DNA from 3 places in the Kitasatospora sp. NPDC001540 genome. Region 1 is predicted to be linked to each of the others. Evidence: riboswitches for the same ligand, from Rfam matches in the RefSeq annotation. Region 1 holds a riboswitch; each other region holds the start of a gene.
What was found. Region 1 has a riboswitch for thiamine pyrophosphate ahead of thiO (glycine oxidase ThiO). Riboswitches for the same ligand answer to the same signal wherever they lie in the genome.
Positions count from the first base shown of each region.

Region 1 (3,267 bases):
TGCCGGGCGGTGAGGGCGGCCGTCACAGGGCCATGGCCTGGGCGCGGCGCTTGACCTCGGTGCCGCGGTTCTCGCGCAGGGCCTGGATCGGGGTGCCGGGCAGGGAGTCGTCCTCGGTGAACATCCACTCCAGGATCTCCTCGTCGGAGAAGCCGCAGTCGCGCAGCACGGTGAGGGTGCCGACCAGGTGCTTGACCGGGCCGTCGTCCTCGATGAAGTCGGCGGGGACCTGCAGGGAGTTGTTCTCGCCGCGGCGCACCGCCAGCAGGGTGCGGTTCTTCACCATGGCGCGGACCTCGGTGATCACCACGCCCCAGCGCTCGGAGATGTCGGGCAGGTACAGCCACGCGGGGACCAGGGCGTCAATCTTGGGATCAATCTCGCTCACGGTCCCCAGCCTACCGAGCCGCTACCGGGTCGCCGCCTTCAACGGGACGGCGGGGTCGGCGGCCCGGGCCGGGTCGAGGGCGCCGCCGCGCTCGATCAGGCGGCGGCCCTGGGCCAGGTCGCGCGGCCGGTCGACGGCGAGCAGCGCGACCGGGGCGCCGTCGCGCAGCCACAGCACCGTCCAGTCGGGGTCGGACGGGGAGCCGCGCCACAGCAGGTGGTCGGCCCCGGCGTGCCGCCCGGCGTACTGGACCGTGCGGCCGAACTGCTCGGACCAGAAGTACGGGACGGGGTCGTACGGGGCGTCGAGGGTGCCGAGCAGGGAGGCGGCGACGGCGGCGCCGGAGTGCAGGGCGTGGTCCCAGTGCTGGACGGCGAGGCGGGCGCCGGAGCGGGCGGAGGGGTAGGAGGTGCAGTCACCGGCCGCCCAGACGCCGGGCAGGGCGGTGCGCAGCCGGTCGTCGACCGGGATCGTGCCGTCGGGGTCGAGGGCGAGCGGGCCGCCGGCCAGCCAGTCGGTGGCGGGGCGGGCGCCGATGCCGACCACGACCTCGTCGGCGGGCAGGTGGGTGCCGTCGGCGAGCAGCACGCCGCCGTCGTCGGCGCCGGTGACGGCGGCGCCGCAGCGCAGGTCGACGCCCGCGGCGGCGTACCAGTCGGCCATCAGGGCGCCGAGTTCGGCGGGCAGGGCCCCGGCCAGCGGGGCCGCGGCGGCCTCCAGGACGGTGACCTCGCAGCCGAGTTGCCGGGCGACGGTGGCGGTCTCGGCGCCGATCCAGCCCGCGCCGACCAGGGCGATCCGGCGACCGGGGGTGAGCGCGGCGCGCAGCGCGTGGGCGTCGTCGACGGTGCGCAGGGTGCGGGCGCCGGGCAGGTGGGGCAGCGTGCGCGGTTCGGCGCCGGTGGCCACCACCAGGGCGTCGTACGGGAGTTCGCCGCGGTCGGTGTGCAGCAGGCCGGGCTCCAGGCCGGTGGCGCGGCGGCCGGTGAGCAGGTCGACGCCGAGGCCGTGCCAGTCGATCTCGAAGGCGGTGGCGTCGGCCTTGCCGAGCAGGACGTCCTTGGAGAGCGGGGGACGGTCGTACGGGAGGTGGAGCTCCGCGCCGACCAGTGCGAGCGGCCCCCGCCAGCCGCCCTGGCGCAGGTTCAGGGCGGTCTGGGCGCCCGCCATGCCCGCTCCGACCACGACGACCCGGTCCGTTTCCCTCAGCTCAGCCACGCCGCCCACCCTAGTACCGCGCCGGGCGCGGTCGGCGTCCACGCTGCGTACGCGCCTTCTGGCCCGGGTCGGCCCGGCGTTATGGTGGGGGTACTTCACCTCACGGGAGCCCGGTGCACCGGGCTGAGAGGCGGGCTGTGGCGGCCCGCGACCGTCCGAACCTGATCCGGGTCATGCCGGCGAAGGGAGAATCAGCGGCTGTGGCACCTTCCCACGCGCCCGACGTGCTGGTGGTCGGCGGGGGCATCATCGGGCTGGGCGTGGCCTGGCGGACCGCGCAGCGCGGCCTGTCGGTCGCGGTGGTCGACCCGCGGCCGGGCGGCGGTGCGGCGCAGGTCGCCGCGGGCATGCTCGCGCCGGTCACCGAACTGCAGTACGGCGAGGAGCCGTTGCTGCGCCTGGGCATGGCGTCGAACGAGCGGTACGCCGCCTTCGCCGCCGAACTGACCGACGCCACCGGGCTGGACACCGGCTACCGGCGCACCGGCACGCTGGCCGTCGCGCTGGACTCCGACGACCGGGCCGAGCTGCGCGAACTGCACGCCTTCCACGGCCGCCTGGGCCTGGCCTCCGAGTGGCTGACCGGCCGCGAGTGCCGCCGCCTGGAGCCGATGCTGGCCCCGGGCGTGCGCGGCGGGCTGCACGTCGCCGAGGACCACCAGGTGGACGGCCGCCGACTGGCCGCCGCGCTGGTCGCCGCCTGCGAACGGGCGGGCGTGGCGCTGCACCGGGCGGAGGCCGCCGAGCTGCTGGTCACGGACGGGCGGGCGGCGGGCGTGCGGCTGTCCACCGGCGAACGGCTGACGGCGGGGCGCACGGTGCTGGCCGCCGGTTCGCGCAGCCACCTGCTGCCGGGCCTGCCGGACGGGGTGCTGCCCGCGATCCGTCCGGTCAAGGGCCAGGTGCTGCGGCTGCGGATGCCCACCGCGCACGGGCCGTTCCTGTCCCGCAACGTGCGGGCGGTGGTGCGCGGGCAGCACCTGTACCTGGTGCCGCGGGCCGACGGCGAGCTGGTGGTCGGCGCGACCACCGAGGAGCTCGGCCACGACACCACCGTCACCGCGGGCGGCGTCTACGAGCTGCTCCGGGACGCGCACGAACTCGTGCCCGGCATCACCGAGTTGCCGCTGGTGGAGACCGGCGCGGGCCTGCGCCCGGGCTCCCCCGACAACGCGCCGCTGCTGGGCCCGACCGCGCTGGACGGCCTGGTCGCCGCCACCGGCCACTACCGCAACGGCGTGCTGCTCACCCCGGTCACCGCCGACCTGCTCGCCGCCTACCTGGCCGACGGCGAACTCCCGCCGCTGGCCGCCGACTTCACCCCCGACCGCTTCGCCCCGAAGGCCGCCGCATGAACACCATCGCCCTGACCGTCAACGGCGAGCCGCGCACCCTGCCCGCCACCACCACGCTGGACGCGCTGGTGGCCGAGGTGTCGGCCGCCAACACCGGCGTCGCCGCCGCCGTCAACGAGACCGTGGTGCCCCGCAGTTCGTGGCCCGCCACCCCGCTCGGCGCGGGCGACCGGGTCGAGATCCTGACCGCCGTCCAGGGAGGCTGAACCATGGCGGACGACGCACTCGTCATCGGCGGCACCACCTTCCACTCCCGGCTGGTCATGGGCACCGGCGGCGCGCCCAGCCTGGAGGTGCTGGAGCAGG
Region 1 is NZ_JBIAVO010000001.1:353,727-356,993, reverse strand. It holds gene thiE (thiamine phosphate synthase) at 1-26, opposite strand, end outside; gene ACFY00_RS01625 (Rv2175c family DNA-binding protein) at 23-388, opposite strand; gene ACFY00_RS01620 (NAD(P)/FAD-dependent oxidoreductase) at 410-1,615, opposite strand; TPP riboswitch at 1,699-1,811, shown strand; gene thiO (glycine oxidase ThiO) at 1,807-2,961, shown strand; gene thiS (sulfur carrier protein ThiS) at 2,958-3,167, shown strand; gene ACFY00_RS01605 (thiazole synthase) at 3,171-3,267, shown strand, end outside.

Region 2 (3,267 bases), on a different contig from region 1:
TGATGCCGATCACCGAGCCGGAGGCGTCGAGCAGCGGGCCGCCGGAGTTGCCCGGGTTGATCGAGGCGTCGGTCTGCAGGGCGTTCATGTAGGAGGCCTGCGCGCCGGTCTCGTCGCCGGAGGCCACCGGGCGGTCCTTGGCCGAGATGATGCCGGTGGTGACGGTGCCCTCCAGGCCGTAGGGGGCGCCGATGGCGATGGTGGCGTCGCCGATGGCGACCTTGTCGGAGTCGCCGAGCGGCAGCGGGGTGAGCTTGTCGGTGGGCGGGTTGTCCAGGCGGACGACGGCGACGTCGTAGCCCTGGGCGCGGCCGACGACCGAGGCGCTGTAGGAGGAGCCGTCGGAGAACTTGACGGTGAGCTTGCCGCCGTCGGCGGCGGGGGCGACCACGTGGTTGTTGGTCAGGATGTGGCCCTCGGTGTCGAAGACGAAACCGGTGCCGGTGCCGGACTCGCTGGAGCCCTCGGCCTTGATGGTGACGGTGGACGGCAGCGCCTTCGCGGCGATCCCGGCGACGGACTCGGGGGCCCGGTCGAGGTTCTGGTGGGTGTTGCCGACCGTGACGGTGGTGCTGTTGTGGCTGGCGCTGCTGCCGCCGTTGCCCCTGCCGTTGTCGGTGACGGAGGCGCCGATCGCGCCGCCCGCCAGGCCCGCTACCAGGGCGACGGCCGCGACCAGGGCGATCAGCGAGCCGCGCTTGCGCTTGCCGGGGCCGCCCGCGCCGGGCTGCGGGACGGTGCCCCAGGGCGCGCCGGGCCCGCCGCTGCCGGCGCCGCCGGTGGCGTCCCCGCCGGTCGGGTGGCCCCAGCCGCCGACCGGGTGGCCGGCGCCGAACGGGTGCTGCGGCTGCTGCGGGGCGTTCGGGTCGCCGGGCGCGGCCTGGCCGCCGTCCTGGAGGACCGGGGCGGGCAGCGTCGGGGCGACCGCGGTGGTGGCCTCGTCCGGCCGGGCGTACGGGCTGGCCGGCTCGTCCGGGCGGGTGTACGGGTTGGCGGGTGCGGAGACCGAGCCGTACGGGTTCCGGAACGGCGGCGGCGCGTCCACCGGGGCGGCGGGGGCCGCGGCGGCGGGGGCCGCGGCGGCGGGGGCCGCGGCGGCGGCCGGGGCCTCGGGCACCTTGCCGAGCTGCACGGTCTGATCGGCCGCGGGCAGCACCGGCGGCGGAGCGTCCAGGTAGGACGGGGCGGGTGCGGGCGCGGGGGCCGGGGCGGGTGCGGGGGCGGCGGGCGTACCGGACCCGGCGGCCACCGCCTCGGTGCCGGTGGGCTCGGTGGCCTTCTCCGGCGGGGTGGTACCACTCGCGTGCTCGGTGCTCACGGACGACCTCCATCGCTGAACAGAACCTTCGGCCGCGAACCGCGGCGCCGGGGTCACGGTCCTCAACCTCGGGGCACAGTTTTTCCTATGCCGGATTCGGACACCGTAAGCGGCCCCCTGAAGAAATCATGAGAAGCCTTAGGCCGCCCTGACATGCCCACCGACGCACCCACCGGCGCACCCGCTGCCGGGCCCGTCGGCACGCTCGCCGACGTGCCCGTCCGCGGTCCCGCGATGCGGACGGTCGCACCCCCGGTCTTGGCGTTCCCCCGGTCGGAGGCTAGCCTGTCGCTCCTGTAAACCGAAGAACGTCGCGGGAGCTTGGACCAACCAGGCTGAGAGTGCGCCGGTTCGACCGTAGGGCATGGCGGTGACGCCACCACGGCCGAGGGGGCGCTGACCGCCGGAACCTGTCCGGGTAATGCCGGCGTAGGGAGTATCGGCCATGACGGCTGTTCCGTCTGCCCAGTTTTCCGAGCGCACCCCCGGGGCCGACCCCGAGGTGCCCGCCGAGGCGCGTGCCGAGGCCCCGCTGACCCTCGACACCGCCCCGCCGCGCACCCTGGACTTCCGGGCGCTGTTCGCGCTGTGGGCGAACCTCGGGGTGAGTCTGATCGGCTTCACCAGCGCCGCGACGGTGCTCGGCGAGTCCGGCCACGAGCTGGGCTTCGCCGCCGCCGTGACGGCGATCGTCGCGGGCACAGTGATCGGCACCGCGATGCTGGCGGTGGCGGCCCTGGTCGGCGCCCGGACCGGCGCCCCGGCGATGGCGGTGCTGCGCGGCCTGTTCGGCACCCGGCTGTCGTACGTGCCGACGGTGCTGAACATCGTGCAGTGCGTCGGCTGGGGCGTGTACGAGCTGACGGTGGTGGCCTGGGGCGCGCAGACCGTGTCCGGCACCGCGGGCTGGCGCTGGCTGTTCGTGGTGCTGGCGGGCGCGCTGACCACGGTGCTGACGATCTGGCCGCTGGGCGCGATCGCGGTGCTGCGCAAGTACGTGGCGGTCGCGGTGGGCGCGGCGATGGTGTACTTCACGGTGCAGTTCGCCCGGCAGGGCTTCCCGGACCCGGGCGCGGGCAACTGGCACGGCTTCCTGCGCGCGACGGACGCGGTGATCGCGGTGTCGGTGTCCTTCGTGCCGCTGGCCGCGGACTACACCCGGCACGCGCGCAGCTCGTCGAAGGCGTTCTGGGCGACGTTCTCCGGCTACTCGGTGGCCCAGGTGTGGTGCTACGTGCTGGGCGTGGTGGCGCTGCTGCAGTCGGGCGGGGACGCGGACCGGATCTTCGAGTCGTTCACCGGCGTCGCGGCGGGCTGGGCGTTCCTGCTGGTGCTGGTGCTGCGGGAGACCGACCAGTCGTTCGCGAACGTGTACTCGACCGCGATGTCGATCCACAACCTGCTGCCGCGGGTGGACCGCCGGGTGCTGACCGGCGGGATCGGCGTGCTGGTGACGGTGCTGGCGCTGCAGATCAAGGAGTTCACCGACTCGTACTACGGGTTCCTGGGCCTGATCGGCTCGGTGTTCGTGCCGCTGTTCGCGGTGCTGGCGGCGGACTACTTCCTGGGCGCGGGCCGGCGCGGCTGGAACCTGGCGCAGGACGCCCCGGCGCGCTGGTCGATGCTGCTGCCGTGGGCGGTGGGCTTCGCGGTGTACCAGTTGCTGGCCCCGTCCGGCATCGGCGACTGGTGGACCGGGTTCTGGGGGGACGTCCAGCGGGCGGTGCACTTCACCCCGCAGGCGTGGACCTCGGCCTCGCTGTTCTCGTTCCTGGTGGCGGCGCTGGCCACGCTCGCGGTGACGGCGCTGGAGCGCCCGGGGGCCGTCGGGCGCCCCTGAGCTGTTCACCCGCCCGTCGCCGCGCCGGTGGTCGGCGGCCACCGGGCGCCGCGTACGGTGGTCGGCGTGGACACCCAGCACAGCGCGGCCGGTTCGCCCGCCGCCCGGA
Region 2 is NZ_JBIAVO010000003.1:375,021-378,287, reverse strand. It holds gene ACFY00_RS06905 (S1C family serine protease) at 1-1,318, opposite strand, end outside; TPP riboswitch at 1,622-1,773, shown strand; gene ACFY00_RS06900 (purine-cytosine permease family protein) at 1,764-3,158, shown strand.
Region 2: it holds a riboswitch for thiamine pyrophosphate, as region 1 does, so the genes downstream of both, ACFY00_RS06900 (purine-cytosine permease family protein) here and thiO (glycine oxidase ThiO) in region 1, are expected to answer to the same signal.

Region 3 (3,267 bases), on a different contig from region 1:
ATCAGTCGGCGAGCGGGAGGTAGACCCGGTTGCCCTGAGCCGCGAACTCCTCTGACTTGGCCTGCATGCCAGCCACGGCCTCAGCGTCGTACTCGGTGTTCACGGCCTTGTCGCCGTACAGCTCTGTGATGCTTTTACTGATCTTCATCGAGCAGAACTTCGGCCCGCACATGGAGCAGAAGTGCGCGGTCTTGGCGGGTTCGGCGGGGAGGGTCTCGTCGTGGAAGGCGCGGGCGGTCTCCGGGTCGAGGGCCAGGTTGAACTGGTCCTCCCAGCGGAACTCGAAGCGGGCGTCGGAGAGGGCGTCGTCCCAGGCCTGGGCGCCGGGGTGGCCCTTGGCGAGGTCGGCTGCGTGGGCGGCGATCTTGTAGGTGATGACGCCGGTCTTGACGTCGTCGCGGTCGGGCAGGCCCAGGTGCTCCTTGGGGGTGACGTAGCAGAGCATCGCGGTGCCCCACCAGGCGATCATCGCGGCGCCGATCCCGGAGGTGATGTGGTCGTAGCCGGGCGCGACGTCGGTGGTCAGCGGGCCGAGGGTGTAGAACGGGGCCTCGTCGCAGATCTCCTTCTGCAGGTCCATGTTCTCGCGGATCTTGTGCATCGGGACGTGCCCGGGGCCCTCGATCATCACCTGGACGTCCTTGGCGCGGGCGATCCGGCCGAGTTCGCCGAGGGTGGTGAGTTCGGCGAACTGGGCCTCGTCGTTGGCGTCGGCGATCGAGCCGGGGCGCAGGCCGTCGCCGAGCGAGAAGGTGACGTCGTAGGCGCGCAGCAGGTCGCAGAGCTCCTCGAAGTGGGTGTAGAGGAAGTTCTCCTGGTGGTGCGCCAGGCACCAGGCGGCCATGATGGAGCCGCCGCGCGAGACGATGCCGGTCTTGCGGCGGGCGGTCAGCGGGACGTACCGCAGCAGGACGCCCGCGTGCACGGTCATGTAGTCGACGCCCTGCTCGCACTGCTCGACGACGGTGTCCCGGTAGACCTCCCAGCTGAGTTCCTCGGCCCGGCCGTCGACCTTCTCCAGCGCCTGGTAGAGCGGGACGGTGCCGATCGGGACGGGGGAGTTGCGCAGGATCCACTCGCGGGTGGTGTGGATGTTGCGGCCGGTGGAGAGGTCCATGACGGTGTCGGCGCCCCAGCGGGTGGCCCAGGTCATCTTCTCGACCTCCTCCTCGATGGAGGAGGTGACCGCGGAGTTGCCGATGTTGGCGTTGATCTTCACCAGGAAGTCGGTGCCGATGATCGCGGGTTCGACCTCGGGGTGGTTCACGTTGACCGGGATGACGGCCCGCCCGCGGGCCACCTGCTCGCGCACGAACTCCGGCTCCAGGCCCTCCCGCAGGGCCACGAACTCCATCTCGGGGGTGATCAACCCTCGCTTGGCGTACGCGAGTTGGGTGACGGCGACACCGTCGCGGGCGCGCAGTGGGCGGCGCGGGCGACCGGGGAAGACGGCGTCCAGGTTGCGCAGGTCGCCGCCGCGCGGGGCGGTGTGCCGGATGCCGTCGTCCTCGGGCCGGGCCGCGCGGCCCTCGTACTCCTCGACGTCGCCGCGCTGGCGGATCCAGGGGTCGCGCAGCGCGGCCAGGCCCCGGCGGACGTCGGTGGGCTGCGACGGGTCGGTGTACGGCCCCGAGGTGTCGTACAGCGGGACGGTGCGCCCGTCGGTGAGGTGGACCTCGCGGTAGGGCACCCGCAGGTCGGGGCGGCTGCCCTGGCGGTACGCCTTGCGCCAGGCCGGGGTCGGGTACCCGGTGGCGGACGGCTGGTGGGCGGACGGCCGGTCGGCCGACGGCTGGTGGGCAGACGTGTGCTCGGTGAATGCGGTCATGCGACCTTCAACTCCCTACGCCGGCATTACCCGGTCAGGTTCCTGCGGTCGGCGCAGCAGGTGGTACGCGGGCCCGCGTACCGTCAGCGCCCTCTCAGCCCGGTGCTCCGAGCTCCCGTTCCGCGCAGGGGCGTGCGCCGCCTGCGTTCGCCGACCACGGTAGGGCACCGGACGGGCACCGGTCCAGGGCGCCGAAACCGGTACGGACGCGCACGGTGTTGAGTAGGCTGCCGCGCGGAACACGCGTTCGACCTCGACCGACCGGCCGGGCGGCACCTTGACGCGACGTCAACTTCAGCCCCCGGGACCGGACTCCACTCACCAGGGGGTTCCCGCACCGTGCGCAGCTACCGAGTCCTGGCCGCTTCGGCCGTCCTCACCGCAGGTTTCCTGGCACCCCTCGCCCTGGGCACGGGCGCCGCCACCGCGGTCGCTCCGGCGGCCGTCCCCGCGCCCTGCGCCAACGGCGTGATCAGCGGCGGGCTCACCGTCAGCTGGCCCGAGTACCAGGACGGGGCGGGTCTGCCGGTCGTCATCGGCACGCCGGGCGCGGAGAGCGCGCTGGAGTTCACCAACCGGGACTCCCGGGACGTGCCGGGCGTCCTGGTGAACTTCCGGGTGGAGTCGCTGGAGTTCAACGTCGAGGTGCCGCTCGGCGTCGAGTACGAGCTTCCGGGCACCGGCACGTGGAAGGCCGTGCCCGCGTGGAAGGACGACGGCAACGGCGTGATGAGCTTCGCCGTCCCGGACGCGTTCACGGTGCCCGGCAGGAGCACCGTCAAGCTCGGCCTGCGGATCTCCGCCCCGGGCAACGCCGTGGCGGACATCGGCGAGTACCACTTCTGGTGGGGCGCCGGCCCCCAGCAGGTCCTGGACAACGACAACGACACCTGGGTCGACCGGCCGAGCCCCTGGAAGAGCGGCGACCCGCAGCACCCGGAGGGGACGTGCACCCAGTTCGGCGTCGGCGGCCTCGGCCACGTCGCGGTGTACTCGACCGCGCCCTCCCCGACCCCGACCCCGGTCGAGCCCTCCCCGACGCCCACCCCGACCGTCACCGTGACGGCCACCGCGACGACCACCGCCACCCCGACCGTCACCGCGACGGCGACGGCCACCGCGACGGCCACCCGCACCACCGTGCAGGCCGCCCCGGTGCCGGAGCTGGCCGAGACCGGGGGCGGCGGCAGCGCGCTGCCGCTGGCGCTGGGCGGCGGTGCGGTGATCGCGGTCGGCGCCGGGATCCTGTTCGCGCTGCGCCGCCGGAGCGGTGACCACAGCTGACGTCCGGCACCGGCGGCCCGCCCGGGGGGAGCGTTCCCGGGCGGGCCTCCGCTGTTCACACCGGCGCCCCGAGGGGGAGAATCCCGATGTGATCGGACTGGTGGGGCGGGTGACGGGACGGATCGGCGCGGGCCTGGTCGGCGAGGTGATGGTGC
Region 3 is NZ_JBIAVO010000003.1:124,258-127,524, forward strand. It holds gene thiC (phosphomethylpyrimidine synthase ThiC) at 2-1,828, opposite strand; TPP riboswitch at 1,824-1,957, opposite strand; gene ACFY00_RS05770 (hypothetical protein) at 2,168-3,112, shown strand; gene ACFY00_RS05775 (hypothetical protein) at 3,201-3,267, shown strand, end outside.
Region 3: it holds a riboswitch for thiamine pyrophosphate, as region 1 does, so the genes downstream of both, thiC (phosphomethylpyrimidine synthase ThiC) here and thiO (glycine oxidase ThiO) in region 1, are expected to answer to the same signal.